Regions from separate parts of the Streptomyces sp. NPDC029164 genome, predicted to be linked through region 2. Evidence: riboswitches for the same ligand, from Rfam matches in the RefSeq annotation. Region 2 holds a riboswitch; the other holds the start of a gene.
The links. Region 2 has a riboswitch for S-adenosylmethionine ahead of ACZ4VT_RS11475 (aminotransferase class V-fold PLP-dependent enzyme). Riboswitches for the same ligand answer to the same signal wherever they lie in the genome.

Region 1: it holds a riboswitch for S-adenosylmethionine, as region 2 does, so the genes downstream of both, thrC (threonine synthase) here and ACZ4VT_RS11475 (aminotransferase class V-fold PLP-dependent enzyme) in region 2, are expected to answer to the same signal.

What each region holds. Positions count from the first base shown of each region.
Region 1 covers NZ_JBVHWW010000020.1:101,336-108,530, forward strand. The annotation lists gene ACZ4VT_RS20600 (ABC transporter substrate-binding protein) at 163-1,464, shown strand; gene ACZ4VT_RS20605 (DUF3263 domain-containing protein) at 1,512-1,748, shown strand; gene otsB (trehalose-phosphatase) at 1,940-2,788, shown strand; gene ACZ4VT_RS20615 (alpha,alpha-trehalose-phosphate synthase (UDP-forming)) at 2,928-4,391, opposite strand; gene ACZ4VT_RS20620 (glucosyl-3-phosphoglycerate synthase) at 4,441-5,391, opposite strand; SAM riboswitch class I at 5,577-5,733, shown strand; gene thrC (threonine synthase) at 5,751-7,025, shown strand; gene ACZ4VT_RS20630 (MoaD/ThiS family protein) at 7,063-7,195, shown strand, end outside.
Region 2 covers NZ_JBVHWW010000009.1:145,794-152,988, reverse strand. The annotation lists gene qcrA (cytochrome bc1 complex Rieske iron-sulfur subunit) at 1-1,053, shown strand, start outside; gene qcrB (cytochrome bc1 complex cytochrome b subunit) at 1,050-2,675, shown strand; gene trpD (anthranilate phosphoribosyltransferase) at 2,840-3,904, shown strand; SAM riboswitch class IV at 3,994-4,110, shown strand; gene ACZ4VT_RS11475 (aminotransferase class V-fold PLP-dependent enzyme) at 4,369-5,805, shown strand; gene ACZ4VT_RS11470 (Lrp/AsnC family transcriptional regulator) at 6,368-6,649, opposite strand; gene ACZ4VT_RS11465 (rhomboid family intramembrane serine protease) at 6,646-7,195, opposite strand, start outside.

The DNA.
Region 1 (7,195 bases), on a different contig from region 2:
CAGTCTCGCGTGCTCGGCGTGGAAAGGTCTAGTCCATTGGGAGGGATTGTTGAGTGGCCATACAAAATCCGGACCCCGGCCGGGATCCCGATGTGGACGAGCCGCCAAAGTGGTGTAGACCTTACGTGGATCGTACGTACAACAAGGGGTGGATCGAGAACTGTGAAGGGCCGTTACCTGAGCCTGGCCGCGTCGGGCGCCGTGCTGTGCCTGACTGCCGTGACGCTGACGGGCTGCGGAGCCGTCGACGGGCTCACCGGAGACAACGAGGTGACCCTGCGGGTCGTGGCGGCCGACTACGGGGACAATCCGCAGAACTCCTCGGCCGGGTACTGGAAGGGCCTCGCCGACGGCTTCGAGAAGACCAACCCCGGCGTCAAGGTCGAGGTCTCCGTCTACTCGTGGTCCGAGGTCGACGCCAAGGTCGCCGACATGGTCAAGGCCGGCAAGGCCCCCGACATCGCCCAGATCGGCGCCTATGCCGACTACGCGGCCGCCGGAAAGCTCTACTCGGCGGCGGAACTGCTCTCGGTGAAGACCGAGGCCGACTTCCTCGGCTCCCTCGCGGACGCGGGCAAGGTCAAGCAGGTCCAGTACGGCCTGCCCTTCGTCTCCAGCACCCGGCTGCTCTTCTACAACGAGAAGCTGCTGGCCGACGCGGGCGTGATCGGCAAGGACGCCAAGGGCGGCTGGCAGCCGAAGAGCTGGGCGGACCTGGAGGCGGCGGCCAAGAAGCTCAAGGGCGCGGGCGTGCCCACCCCCTTCGCGCTGCCGCTGGGCCGCGAGGAGGCGCAGGCCGAGACGATGATGTGGATGCTCTCGGGCGGCGGCGGCTACACCGACAACGAGGAGTCCTACTCGATCGACTCCGCCGAGAACGTCAAGGCGCTGGAGTTCCTGCGGGACAAGATGGTCGGCCAGGGGCTGACCGGCCCCGTCGAGCCGGGGAAGCTGGACCGGCAGGCCGCCTTCGACGCCTTCACCAAGGGCGAGGTCGGCATGCTCAACGGACACCCGTCGCTGATGAAGCAGGCCGAGGCCAAGGGCGTGAAGTTCGGCATGGTCCCGCTGCCGACGGCCACCGGGTCCCCGGAGCCGGCCATGGGCGTCGCGGACTGGGTCATGGCCTTCAAGAACGGCCACCGCGCGCAGTCCGGGAAGTTCCTGGACTACCTGTACGAGCCGAAGAACGTGACGACCTTCACGGACATGTACGACCTGCTCCCGGCCACCACCAGCGGCTACCAGGCCAAGCAGGGCGCCACGGGTGGCTCGGCGCCGCAGCTGAGGCCCTTCCTGACGGCGCTGCCCGGCTCGCGGTTGTACCCGGTCGGCAAGAAGTCCTGGGCGGGCGTCAGCGAGGACATCAAGCAGAACATCGGCAAGACCGTCCAGCCCGGCGGGCAGCCGGCGAAGGTGCTGGAGGAGATCGCCACGGCGGCGCGGGCGTCGGACCCGCGCTGAGCGGTGGCGACGGGCCGGGTGTCAGACGGCGGCGTTAATCTGGCGGTATGACGGACGAGGGGCAGCTGACGGCCACGGAGGCCGCGGTGCTCGCGTACGAGGGACGCACCTGGCCCGGGCCCGGAGCCAAGGAACGGGCCATACGGGAAGGGCTGGGGATTACCCCCGTCCGCTACTACCAGCTGCTCAACGCGCTGATGGACGACCCGCGGGCCCTGGCCCACGCGCCGGGCACGGTCAACCGGCTCCGCCGGATCCGCGAGGCCCAGCGGGCCCGGCGCTAGGCCGCCGCCAGGCCGGGCGATGGGCCGCGCGACAGGCCGGGCGATGGCCCCGCGCAGGCCTGGAGAAGGCCCCCGCGACAGCCCGGGCGATGGCCCCGCGCCAGGCCCGGCGATGGCCCCCGCGACAGGCCGGGCGATGGGCCGCGCCCGTGCCGTAGCCGTCGCCGCGCTGGGCCGTTAGGGTCGTGCGTATGGGGAGCCATCCGCACGACCTGCCGATGCCCGTCACCGCAGCGGGACGCGAGGGACTCGAAGCCCTGCTGCGCGCACCCCGCCGGTCCGTGGTCGCCCTCGACTTCGACGGCACCCTCGCCGACATCGTCCCGGACCCGGACCAGGCCAGAGCCCACCCCGGAGCCGTCCCGGCCCTCTCCGCGCTCGCCCCCGAGGTCGCCTCGGTGGCCGTGATCACCGGCCGGCCGGCGGGCGTCGCCGTCCGCTACGGGGGCTTCGCGGGGGTCCCCGGACTGGAACACCTCGTCGTCCTCGGCCACTACGGCGCGGAGCGCTGGGACGCGGTCACCGGGATCGTGCACGCCCCGGCCGAGCACCCCGGGGTGGCGGCGGTACGGGCCGAGCTCCCGGGGTTCCTGGACTCGATCGGGGCCTGGCAGGGCACCTGGATCGAGGAGAAGGGCCGGGCGCTGGCCGTGCACACCCGGCGGGCCGCGGATCCGGCGGCGGCCTTCGCGGCCCTGCGCGAACCCCTGGCCGAGCTGGCCGCGCGGCACGGGCTGATGGTGGAGCCGGGCCGCGCGGTCCTGGAGCTCCGCCCCCCGGGCATGGACAAGGGCGTCGCCCTGACGGAGTTCCTCGCGGAGCGGGACGCGGAGGCGGTCCTGTACGCGGGCGACGACCTGGGTGACCTGGCGGCGTACTCGGCCGTCGAAAAACGCCGCGCCGACGGCCTCCCGGGCCTGCTGGTGTGCAGCGGCTCGGCCGAGGTCCCCGAGCTCGCCGCACGGGCCGACGTGGTCCTGGCCGGACCGGGCGAGGTCGTAGCCTTCCTGACCACCCTGGCCGAGGCCGCGCGAGCCTGAAAAGACCGGGGCTCCGCCCCGCACCCCGGACGGAGTCCGGGGGAGGGTCTGGGGCGGAGCCACAGCAGCGGCGCGGGCGCCGAACCGCCGGGGGCCAGCCGCCGGACCCCCGCGCCTCAAACGCCGGCGGGGCTGAACGTCACGGCAGCAGGTCTGACAGTTGGGCCGTGAACCAGGCGGCCGGGGGGAGGGCCGTGGCGGCGGCGGCCAAGCGCTGCGTGCGCTCCGCACGCTCGGCGTCCGGCATGGCCAGCGCCGCGTGCAACGCCTCCGCCGTCGCCGAGACGTCGTACGGGTTCACCGTCAGCGCGTCCGCCCGGAGCTCCTCGTACGCCCCCGCCCCGGTGGACAGCACCAGCGCGCACCCCGCCTCCGACACCACGGGGATCTCCTTCGCCACGAGGTTCATCCCGTCCCGCACCGGGTTCACCAGTGCCACGTCCGCCATCCGGTACACCGCCAGCGACCGCGCGAAGTCGTCCTGCACCGACACCAGCACCGGCTGCCAGTCCGCCGTTCCGAACTCCTCGTTGATCTCCGCCGCCAGCTCCCGCACCGACTCCGTGTACGCCCGGTACACCGCCAGGTCCTGCCGTGACGGGTACGCCGAGGCCAGGTGGACGACCCGGCCCCGCCACTCGGGGTGGACCGTCAGCAGCTCCCGGTACGCCAGCAGCCCCCGCAGGATGTTCTTCGACAGCTCGGTCCGGTCCACCCGGGCGATCGTCTTGCGGTCGCCGACCTCCGCCCGCAGCTGCGCCAGCTTCTCGTCCACCTCCGGCCGGTGCGCCAGCGCCCGCAGTTCGTCCGCGTCCACCCCGAGGGGGTACGCGGTCACCTCGGTGAACTGCCGCTTCGCGTAGCCGCGCCCGTCCGGGGCCGCCCGGCGGTGCCACACCCCGCGCTCCGGGGTCCCGGCCGGGAAGTACGCTTCCGCGATGCCGTCCAGGTCGTCCCTGCTCGCGCCACTGGCGAAGTTGCCCGCCCACCTCGCCGTGTGGAAGCCCAGCCGGTCCGCGCCGAGCATCCCCCACACCAGCTGGCTCCGGATGTCGTCCGGGATCATGTCCATGAACTCCCGTGAGGCCCACGGGGTGTGCGTGAAGTGCCCGATCCGCAGGTCCGGCCGCAGCTGCCGCAACTGCCCGGGGACCAGCGCCAGGTGGTAGTCCTGCACCAGGACGCGGGCCCCTTCCGCCGCCTCCTGGGCGAGGGCGCGCGCGAAGGCCTCGTTGTACGCGACGTACGCATCCCACCGCCGCCGGAACTCCGCGTCGAAGACCGGCTCGCGCGGGACGTCGTACAGGTGGTGGTGCGTGAACCACAGCACAGAGTTGGCGATGCCGTTGTAGGCCGCGTCGTACACCGTGGGATCGATGTCCAGCATCCGGACGCCCGGCTCGGCCACCCCCCGGCGGACCGCCTCCCGGTCCGCCTCCGAGAGGGCCGCGCAGATCCACAGCGCTCCCGGCTGCTCCGCGAGGGCGGCGGAGAGCCCGGAGACGAGTCCGCCCCCGCCGCGCCGGGCGCTGAGGCCGCCTTCGGCGTCGATCGCGTACGAGAGGGGGCCGCGGTTGGCGGCTACGAGTACCTGAGAAGCCATGCGGCGAACCTAGCCCGGCCCGCGCTCGCTCAAACTTTCCAGGCCGACGTCACGCCACGCGGCGCAGCGCGTACTCCTTGATGCCGAGCATCGGCGGCCGCTCCTCGGTGTCCACCGCGTACGTCCGCGGCACGAACCCTTCCGGCCCCCGCTCGAACTGCGTCAGCTCCGGCCGGAGCAGGTGCCCGCGCGACAGGCGCAGCAGGGCGGTGCGGTAGATCGCGGCGGCCATCCGGCCCAGCGCCTGCCCGTCCTGGTGGCGGTGGACGCGGACGCCCACGTCCACCTGGGCGAGCGCGTCCAGCCCGACCGTGTGCAGCGCGTCGACCAGCAGGCCCAGCTCGACGCCGTACCCGACGGGGAACGGCAGCCGTTCCAGCAGGGAGCGGCGTACGGCGTACTCGCCGCCCAGCGGCTGGACGAAGCCGGCCAGCTGCGGCCAGTGCAGGTTGAGGAGGGGGCGGGCCACCAGTTCCGTGACCCGGCCGCCCTGCCCGGGGGCGTCACCGAGCGGGCGGTCGTACATGGCCTTGACGAACTGCACGTCCGGTTCGGTCAGCAGCGGTCCGACGATCCCCGAGACGAAGGCGGAGGAGAAGTCCCGCAGGTCGGCGTCGACGAAGCAGACGATGTCCCCGCTGGTGGCCAGCAGCGAGCGCCACAGCACCTCGCCCTTGCCGGGCAGTGCCGGGAGCCTCGGCAGGATCTCGTCGCGGTGCACCACCCGGGCGCCGGCCTTCGCCGCGACCTCCGCCGTACGATCGGTCGAGCCCGAGTCGATGACGATCAGCTCGTCCACCAGAGGGAACGGCAGCCCCTCGATCAGCTCGCGCCGGATGACCTCGACGATCGCGCCGACCGTCGCCTCCTCGTCCAGCGCGGGCAGCACCACGCTGACCGTGGTCCCGGCCGCCCGCTTCCGGTCGAGCAGCTGGTCGAGCGGTCGGTCGGCGGCTGACCAGGAGCGGTCCGCCAGCCAGCGCTCCACCTCTTCCAGCACCCTCAGCACTCCCTGGTTGTCGGCGTTATCGGCCGTTATGTGATCCATCTCGCGGTTCGGACGGCTGTCTCAACCGCCCGGCCCTTCGGTTACAGTCTTGAACAACGCGAAGGGCCACCGCATGCCGGGGGTCCCCGCGTACAAACGCACCGGCGCGCCACAGAGCGCGTGTGCCGGTGCCATACCGCTCATCCAGAGGGGCAGAGGGACACGGCCCGTTGAAGCCCCGGCAACCCTCCAGTCGGTTCTCGCGATCGCACGTCAGCGACGTCAGCGAGGTCCCCGGCTAGGGAAGGTGCCAATTCCGTCTCATGGCGAAGTGCGCCATGGGGAAGATGAGGAGAAAGGGCCTCGCCATCATGGCTGCACAGACTGTCGCCACCTCTGTCGATCTCGGACCTGCCAACGGTCTTTCCTGTCGCGAGTGCGGCACCCGCTTCGAGCTCGGCCCCATCTTCGCGTGCGCCGAGTGCTTCGGACCTCTGGAAGTCGCCTACGACCTCCCGACCGGCGACCCCGAGGCCCTGCGCGCCGCGATCGAGGCCGGCCCCACCAACATCTGGCGTTACGCGCCGCTGCTGCCCGTCCCCGCGGACGTGGCCTCCAAGCCGAGCCTGAACCCGGGATTCACGAAGCTCGTGGACGCCGCCAACCTGGCCAAGGAGCTCGGCGTCACCGGCAAGCTCTACGTCAAGGACGACTCCGGCAACCCGACGCACTCCTTCAAGGACCGCGTCGTGGCCATCGCCGTCGAGGCCGCCCGCGCCTTCGGCTTCACCACCCTCTCCTGCTCCTCCACCGGCAACCTGGCCGGCGCCGTCGGCGCCGCGGCCGCCCGCGCCGGCTTCCGCTCCTGCGTGTTCATCCCGCACGACCTGGAGCAGGGCAAGGTCGTCATGGCCGGTGTGTACGGCGGCGACCTGGTCGGCATCGAGGGCAACTACGACGACGTCAACCGCTTCTGCTCCGAGCTCATCGGCGACCCGCTGGGCGAGGGCTGGGGCTTCGTCAACGTCAACCTGCGCCCGTACTACGGAGAGGGCTCCAAGACCCTCGCCTACGAGATCTGCGAGCAGCTCGGCTGGCAGCTGCCCGACCAGCTCGTGATCCCGATCGCGTCCGGCTCGCAGCTGACGAAGATCGACAAGGGGTTGCAGGAGCTGATCAAGCTCGGCCTCGTCGAGGACAAGCCGTACAAGATCTTCGGCGCCCAGGCCGAGGGCTGCTCCCCGGTGTCGACCGCCTTCAAGGCCGGTCACGACGTGGTCCGCCCGCAGAAGCCGAACACCATCGCCAAGTCCCTCGCGATCGGCAACCCGGCGGACGGCCCGTACGTCCTGGACATCGCGCGGCGCACCGGCGGTTACGTCGAGGACGTGAACGACGAGCAGGTCGTCGAGGCCATCAAGATCCTCGCGCAGACCGAGGGCATCTTCGCCGAGACCGCGGGCGGCGTGACCGTCGGCGTGACGAAGAAGCTCATCGAGAACGGGCAGCTCGACCCGACGCTGACCACCGTCGTCCTCAACACCGGCGACGGCCTGAAGACCCTGGAAGCGGTGGCCGCGGAGAGCGGGCAGACCGCCACCATCCGCCCGAGCCTGGACGCGTTCCGCGCCGCCGGCCTGGCCTGACCATCTCCTCCTGCTCTACCGGAAAGGCAGTAGCGCCATGAGCGTCAACGTCCGCATCCCCACCATCCTGCGCACCTACACCGGCGGTCAGGCCGAGGTGCCCGCAGAGGGCGCGACCCTCGCCGAGGTCATCCAGTCCCTGGAGGCGAGCCACCCGGGCATCGCCGCGC
Region 2 (7,195 bases):
AGCCAAGAGATTCCCGAAGAGAAGCACCTGCCGAGCGAGCAGGGCGACGCGCACCACGGTGCCGTAGCGGTCGCGGACGACCCGTTCGCCGACCCGGGCCTGCCGGTCCACAAGCCCCGCATCCAGGACATCGACGAGCGGGCGGCGAAGCGCTCCGAGCGCACCGTCGCGATGCTGTTCACGCTGTCCATGCTGGCCACGATCGGCTTCATCGCGTCGTACGTGATTTTCCCGGTCGAGAAGATCGTCTACATCTTCCCCATCGGGAAGGTCAGCGCGCTCAACTTCGCCCTGGGCATGACGCTGGGCCTGGCCCTCTTCTGCATCGGCGCGGGCGCGGTCCACTGGGCCCGCACCCTGATGTCCGACGTGGAGGTCGCCGCCGAGCGCCACGAGATCGCCGCTCCGCCGGAGGTCAAGGCGCAGGTCCTGCAGGACTTCCGCGACGGCGCGAACGAGTCCGGCATCGGCCGCCGGCCCCTGATCCGCAACACGATGCTCGGTGCGCTGGCGATGCTGCCGCTCTCCGCCGTCATGATCATGCGCGACCTGGGCCCGCTGCCTGAGGACAAGCTGCGCAAGACCGTTTGGGCCAAGGGCAAGCTGCTCATCAACGACAACACGAACGAGCCGCTGCGTCCCGAGGACGTGCTCGTCGGGTCGCTGACCTTCGCCAGGCCGGAAGGCCTGGAGGAGGAGCAGCACGACTTCCAGGTCCAGATCGCCAAGGCCGCCCTGATGATCGTCCGTATCCAGCCGGACGACATCAAGGACAAGAAGGAGCTGGAGTGGTCCCACGACGGGATCGTCGCCTACTCCAAGATCTGCACCCACGTCGGCTGCCCGATCAGCCTGTACGAGCAGCAGACGCACCACGTGCTCTGCCCGTGCCACCAGTCCACCTTCGACCTCTCCGACGGCGCCCGTGTCATCTTCGGCCCGGCCGGTCACGCGCTTCCGCAGCTGCGGATCGGCGTGAATGACGAAGGCTTCCTCGAAGCGCTCGGCGACTTCGAAGAGCCCGTCGGTCCTGCATTCTGGGAGCGCGGATGAGCACCAGCGACAACAACGAGCGCAAAGCGCCGGCCGGCGAGCGCGTAGCCGACTGGGCGGACGGCCGCCTGGGCATCTACGGCCTGGCCAAGGCCAACATGCGCAAGATCTTCCCGGACCACTGGTCCTTCATGCTGGGTGAGATCTGCCTCTACAGCTTCATCATCATCATCCTCACGGGTGTGTACCTGACGCTGTTCTTCCACCCGAGCATGAACGAGGTCGTGTACCACGGCTCGTACGTGCCGATGCAGGGCGTCATGATGTCCGAGGCCTTCGCCTCGACGCTGGACATCAGCTTCGACGTCCGCGGTGGTCTGCTGATCCGTCAGATCCACCACTGGGCGGCGCTGATCTTCGTCGCGGCCATGGTCGTGCACATGATGCGCGTCTTCTTCACCGGCGCGTTCCGCAAGCCGCGTGAGGTCAACTGGATCTTCGGCTTCCTGCTGCTGGTCCTCGGCATGTTCACCGGCTTCACCGGTTACTCGCTGCCGGACGACCTGCTCTCGGGTACCGGTGTCCGCTTCATGCAGGGCGCCATCCTGTCCGTCCCGGTCGTCGGCACGTACCTGTCGATGTTCCTGTTCGGCGGGGAGTTCCCGGGCGGCGACTTCGTCGCGCGGTTCTACTCGGTGCACATCCTGCTGCTGCCCGGCATCATGATGGGCCTGCTCGTGGCCCACCTGATCCTGGTCTTCTACCACAAGCACACCCAGTTCGCGGGTCCCGGCAAGACGAACAACAACGTCGTCGGCATGCCGCTGCTGCCGGTCTACATGGCCAAGGCCGGAGGCTTCTTCTTCCTGGTCTTCGGTGTCATCTCGGCCGTCGCGGCCATCGCCTCGATCAACCCGATCTGGGCGCTCGGCCCGTACCGCCCGGACCACGTGTCCACCGGTGCGCAGCCCGACTGGTACATGGGTATGCCGGAAGGCCTGATCCGTGCCATGCCCGGCTGGGAGATCAACCTGTGGGGCCACACGCTCGTCCTGGGCGTGTTCATCCCGCTGGTGCTCTTCCCGCTGGTGCTGGGTGCGATCGCCGTGTGGCCGTTCATCGAGTCCTGGGTCACCGGGGACAAGCGCGAGCACCACATCCTGGACCGCCCGCGCAACGTCCCGACCCGTACGGCCTTCGGTGTCGCCTGGATCGCGGAGTACATCGTGCTCCTCATCGGCGGCGGCAACGACATGTTCGCCCAGTACTTCCACCTGTCGATCAACTCGATCACCTGGTTCGTCCGGATCGGCTTCTTCGTCGTCCCGGTCCTCGCCTTCATCGTCACCAAGCGGATCTGCCTCGGCCTCCAGCGCCGGGACCACGACAAGGTGCTGCACGGTCGCGAGACCGGCATCATCAAGCGTCTGCCGCACGGTGAGTTCGTCGAGGTCCACGAGCCGCTCCCGGCGGGCCAGCTGCACAAGCTCACCGCGCACGAGCAGTACAAGCCGATCGAGATCGGCCCGACGGTCGACGAGAACGGTGTCGAGCGCAAGGTGAAGGCCACGGAGAAGCTCCGCGCGAAGCTCAGCAAGGGCTTCTACGCGGAGAACAACCAGATTCCGAAGCCCACGGTGGAGGAGTACAAGGAGATCCAGGCCGGCCACGGCCACCACTGATCCCCTGCACGACCGTATGAGGGACTGATTTCGGTCAGTTCTGGTGTCGCCACGGCGAGAGCCCCGTCCAGTGTCCGGACGGGGCTCTTTGCCGTGTTCCGGGCTGGATAGGCTGGAGCCCTCCCATTCGACGTGGAAACCTTGACAAGCAGCAGGAGCGGACCATGAACGTTGTGACCCCGGCAGGCGGCGACAGCGTGGCGGCCCGTGGCTGGCCGGGCGTCCTCGACGCTCTGCTGACCGGCCAGGACCTGCGTGCCGACGACACCGCCTGGGCCATGGACCGGATCATGCGCGGGGAGGCCACCGACGCCCAGATCGCCGGCTTCACCGTCGCGCTGCGGGCGAAGGGGGAGACGGTCGCGGAGATCAACGGCCTCGTACGGGCGATGTACGAGCACGCCAACCTGATCGAGGTGCCGGGCCGGACGGTGGACATCGTCGGCACGGGCGGCGACGGGGCCAAGACGGTGAACATCTCGACGATGTCGGCGGTCGTCGTGGCCGGAACCGGTGCCAAGGTCGTCAAGCACGGGAACCGGGCCGCCTCCTCCGCGAGCGGCTCCTCGGACGTCCTGGAGAAGCTCGGGGTGAACCTCAACCTGAGCCGGGAGCGGGTCGTGGAGGTCGCCGAGGAGGCCGGCATCACCTTCTGCTTCGCGGTCAAGTTCCACCCGGCGCTGCGGCACGTGGCGGCGGCCCGCAAGGAGCTGGGCATCCGGACCTTCTTCAACGCGCTGGGCCCGCTGACCAACCCGGCCCGGGTGCGCGCCCAGGCGACCGGCGTGGCCGACCCCCGGATGGCCCCGATCATCGCGGGCGTACTCGCCGAGCGGGGCTCGTCCGCGCTGGTCTTCCGCGGTGACGACGGCCTGGACGAACTGACCACGACGGCCACCTCGCGCATCTGGTGGGTCCGCGACGGCAAGGTCTCGGAGCGGTCCTTCGACCCGCGCGACATCGGCATCGACCTGGTCGAGGTCTCGGCGCTGGCCGGCGGCGACCCCTCGTACAACGCGGACGTGGCCCGCCGCCTGCTGGCCGGCGAGACCGGCCCGGTCCGCGAAGCCGTACTGCTGAACTCGGCGGCGGCCCTGGTCGCCCTGGACCCGGGCACGGGCACGCTGGAGGAGCAGCTCGCCGCCGGTCTGGTGCGCGCGGCGGAGTCCATCGACTCGGGCGCGGCGCGCGCGGCGCTGGAGCGCTGGGTCGCGGCGAGCAACGCCTGACCACGATCGGGCGAATCGAGCCAAGGCCCCGGTCCACCATGCGGACCGGGGTCTTGCGCGCGGGGGATCTTGTGGCAGGATGCTGACCAGGTCACGAGTGACAGCGTTTAGGCCCCGGCTTGCTGTCCGGCAACCCTCCTTCCGTGGCGGGGTGCCCCGGGTGATGACCAGGTCGTAGGCAGCAAGGCCTACGGCAAGCGCGGATCCCTCGACACCAGGGGTCCTGGTCTTCTCGAGGAGCGTTTTCCGTGAGCAAGCGAATGCGATAGGGCGACTCCGCCCCTACTTCACCCCTCGGATCAGGGTCACTTCCGTGTACCCCCGCCGACCGTTCGGTCCGGCCCGAGGGCTCTCCCGTACCTCCCCCAGACTACGTCCGGGGGGACCCCCAGGACGGCCGCACGGCCGTACCCGCGTACGGGCACTCCGAAGCCATTCAGCCCTGCCTGCCGGGAGATACCGCCATGTCCGCATTCCTGAACGCCGCCGCCACCGCCGCCGCCACCTCCGTCGCCACCGCCGACGCCGCCGAGGGCCCCGCCTGTGCCGCGCCGCTGCCGGTGCTCGGCCGGGACGTCACCGTCCCGCTCGTCATCGGCGGCGAGGTCACCTACGCCGCCCTGGACTACGCCGCCAGCGCCCCCGCGCTCCAGCGGGTCTGGGACGACGTGGCCGCGTACGCCCCGTACTACGGCAGCGTGCACCGCGGCGCCGGGTACCTCTCGCAGCTCTCCACCGACCTCTTCGAGCAGAGCCGGGTCACGGTCGCCGAGTTCCTCGACTGCCGCCCCTGCGACCAGGTGGTCTTCACCCGGTCCACCACCGACTCGCTGAACCTGCTCGCCGCCGTGCTCCCCGCCGACTGCCAGGTGTTCGTCTTCGAGACCGAGCACCACGCCTCGCTCCTGCCCTGGACGAACGCGCAGGTCACCTACCTCAACGCCCCCCGCACCCCGGGTGAGGCCGTCGCCACCCTGGAGCGGGCCCTCGCCGACCGCGAGCCATCCCCTGGCTCTTCGAGCTGGGGAGACCCCAAGGGCCCGGCCCTGGTCTGCGTCACCGGCGCGTCCAACGTCACCGGTGAACTGTGGCCGGTGAAGGAACTCGCCGCCGCCGCGCACGCCCACGGCGCGCGGATCGTCCTGGACGCCGCCCAGCTGGCCCCGCACCACCCCGTCTCGGTCCAGGACCTGGACGTGGACTGGGTCGCCTTCTCCGGACACAAGCTCTACGCGCCCTTCGGCTCGGGCGTGCTCGCCGGCCGCGCGGACTGGCTCCAGCAGGCGGAGCCGTACCTCGCGGGCGGCGGCGCCTCCCGCAAGGTGGCCCGGCGCGAGGACGGCGGCGTGGACGTCGAGTGGCACACCACGGCCGCCCGCCACGAGGCCGGCTCCCCGAACGTCATCGGCGTCTACTCCATCGCCTCCGCCTGCAAGGCCCTGACCGAGGCGGGCTTCGACAGTCTCGTCGCCCGCGAGCGCCACCTCATCGCCAAGGTCCGCGAAGGCCTGTCCGAGGTCCCGGCGGTCCGCGTCCTGTCGCTCTTCGGCGACGACGCCCCGCGCGTCGGCGTCATCTCCTTCGTGGTGGACGGCTGGAACAGCTCCCACTTCGCCGCCGCGCTGTCCGCGGAGTACGGGATCGGCGTCCGCGACGGCCTGTTCTGCGCCCACCCGCTGGTCCGCACCCTGCTCGGCAGCGAGCCGCAGGCCCAGGGCGAATGCGGAGCCCCGGAGGCGGCCCCGGGGGAGCGCTCGCTGAACGCGATCCGCGTCAGCTTCGGCGCGGGCACCCCCGACGAGCACGTCGAGCGCTTCGTCCGTGCGGTGCAGGAGCTCGTCGCGGACGGCGCGAAGTGGCAGTACCGCACGGAGGAAGGCCGCTGCGTTCCCGCCGTGTGACACCGTACGGGTCTCGGAGGCCGCCGACGAGCGGGAGGCGGCGGCCGGCGCCCGGGTACGTCTCCCACATCGACGAGGGCCTCGCGGACTACCTCCGCGGCTACGTCTTCTGGCTCGGGGAGAGCACCGTCTCGCCCAGCCGGGCGAGCCCCTGCCGAACCTCTGACGGGTGTGGGCCGGTGCCCCGCCGGAATGTCTCCTCGTCGTCGCGCCTGCGGGCACCGCTGCGACCGGGGGAGGGCGGTTGCGCGCTCCTCCTGCGGGGACACTCCGCCGTGTCCCCACCCCACGGCCGGCGCGGGGGAGCGGGGGCACGCAGGGGCGTCCCCGCAGGAGGAGCGCGCAACCGCCCTCACGGCCGTGACGGGCCCGCAGGCGCGACGACGAGGAGACGTCCCGGAGGGACCCCGCGGTCGGCCCGGCGCACTCGAAGGGCCGCCCCGAGCGGAGCCCATGCCCTACTGCGGACCGTGCCGGAGGGCGCAGGGCCCCGCCGGCGTTTGAGGCGTCGCGAAGCCGCGGCCGGGGCTACGGGGCGACCCGATACCCGCACGGCACAGCGCTACGCGTCGAGGCCGATCGCGAACGCCGCCTCCAGGTCGTGCTGCGAGTACGTGCGGAACGCCACGTGCGTGTCCGTCGCCTCGACGCCCGGGATCTTGCTGATGCGGCCCGGGATGATGTCCGCCAGGTTCTCGTGGCGGGCCACGCGGACCAGCGCGATCAGGTCGTACGTCCCCGTGACGGAGTAGACCTCGCTGACGCTGTCCAGCGCGGCGATCGACTCGGCGATCTCGGGGATCCGGTCCACGCTGGTCTTGATGAGCACGATCGCGGTGATCACGGCTGGCTGTCTCCCTCGGTGGCCGTCGCTGGTCGCCTCACTCTAGTCGCACCCCGATACCGGACCCATGCGTAGAGGAAGCCGACCGAGAAGCCCACCAGGTGGGCCAGGTAGGCGACCCCGGGGCCGCTGTCCGCCCGCTGCGCCGCCACCCATTGGAGGGCGAACCAGAACAGCAGCACGATCCACGCCGGGAACCGCAGCGGCAGGAAGAACAGGAAGGGGAACAGGCTCGTCACCCTCGCCCGCGGGAGCAGGTAGAGGAAGGCGCCCAGCACCGCCGAGATGGCTCCGGACGCTCCCACCAGGGTCTGCGCGGACCCCTCGTTGGCCGCCGCGTACGCCGCCAGTGCCACGTACCCCGTACAGATGTAGAAGACGAGGAACGCCGGGCGGCCCATCCGCTCCTCCGCCATCGCCCCGAAGACGTGGAGGAAGAGCATGTTCCCGAGCAGGTGCAGCCAGCCGCCGTGGACGAACAGCGCCGTCAGCGGGGTGAGCCAGGCGCGCGGGGTGCCCGTGAAGAGCTCGTCCGGGACCACGCCC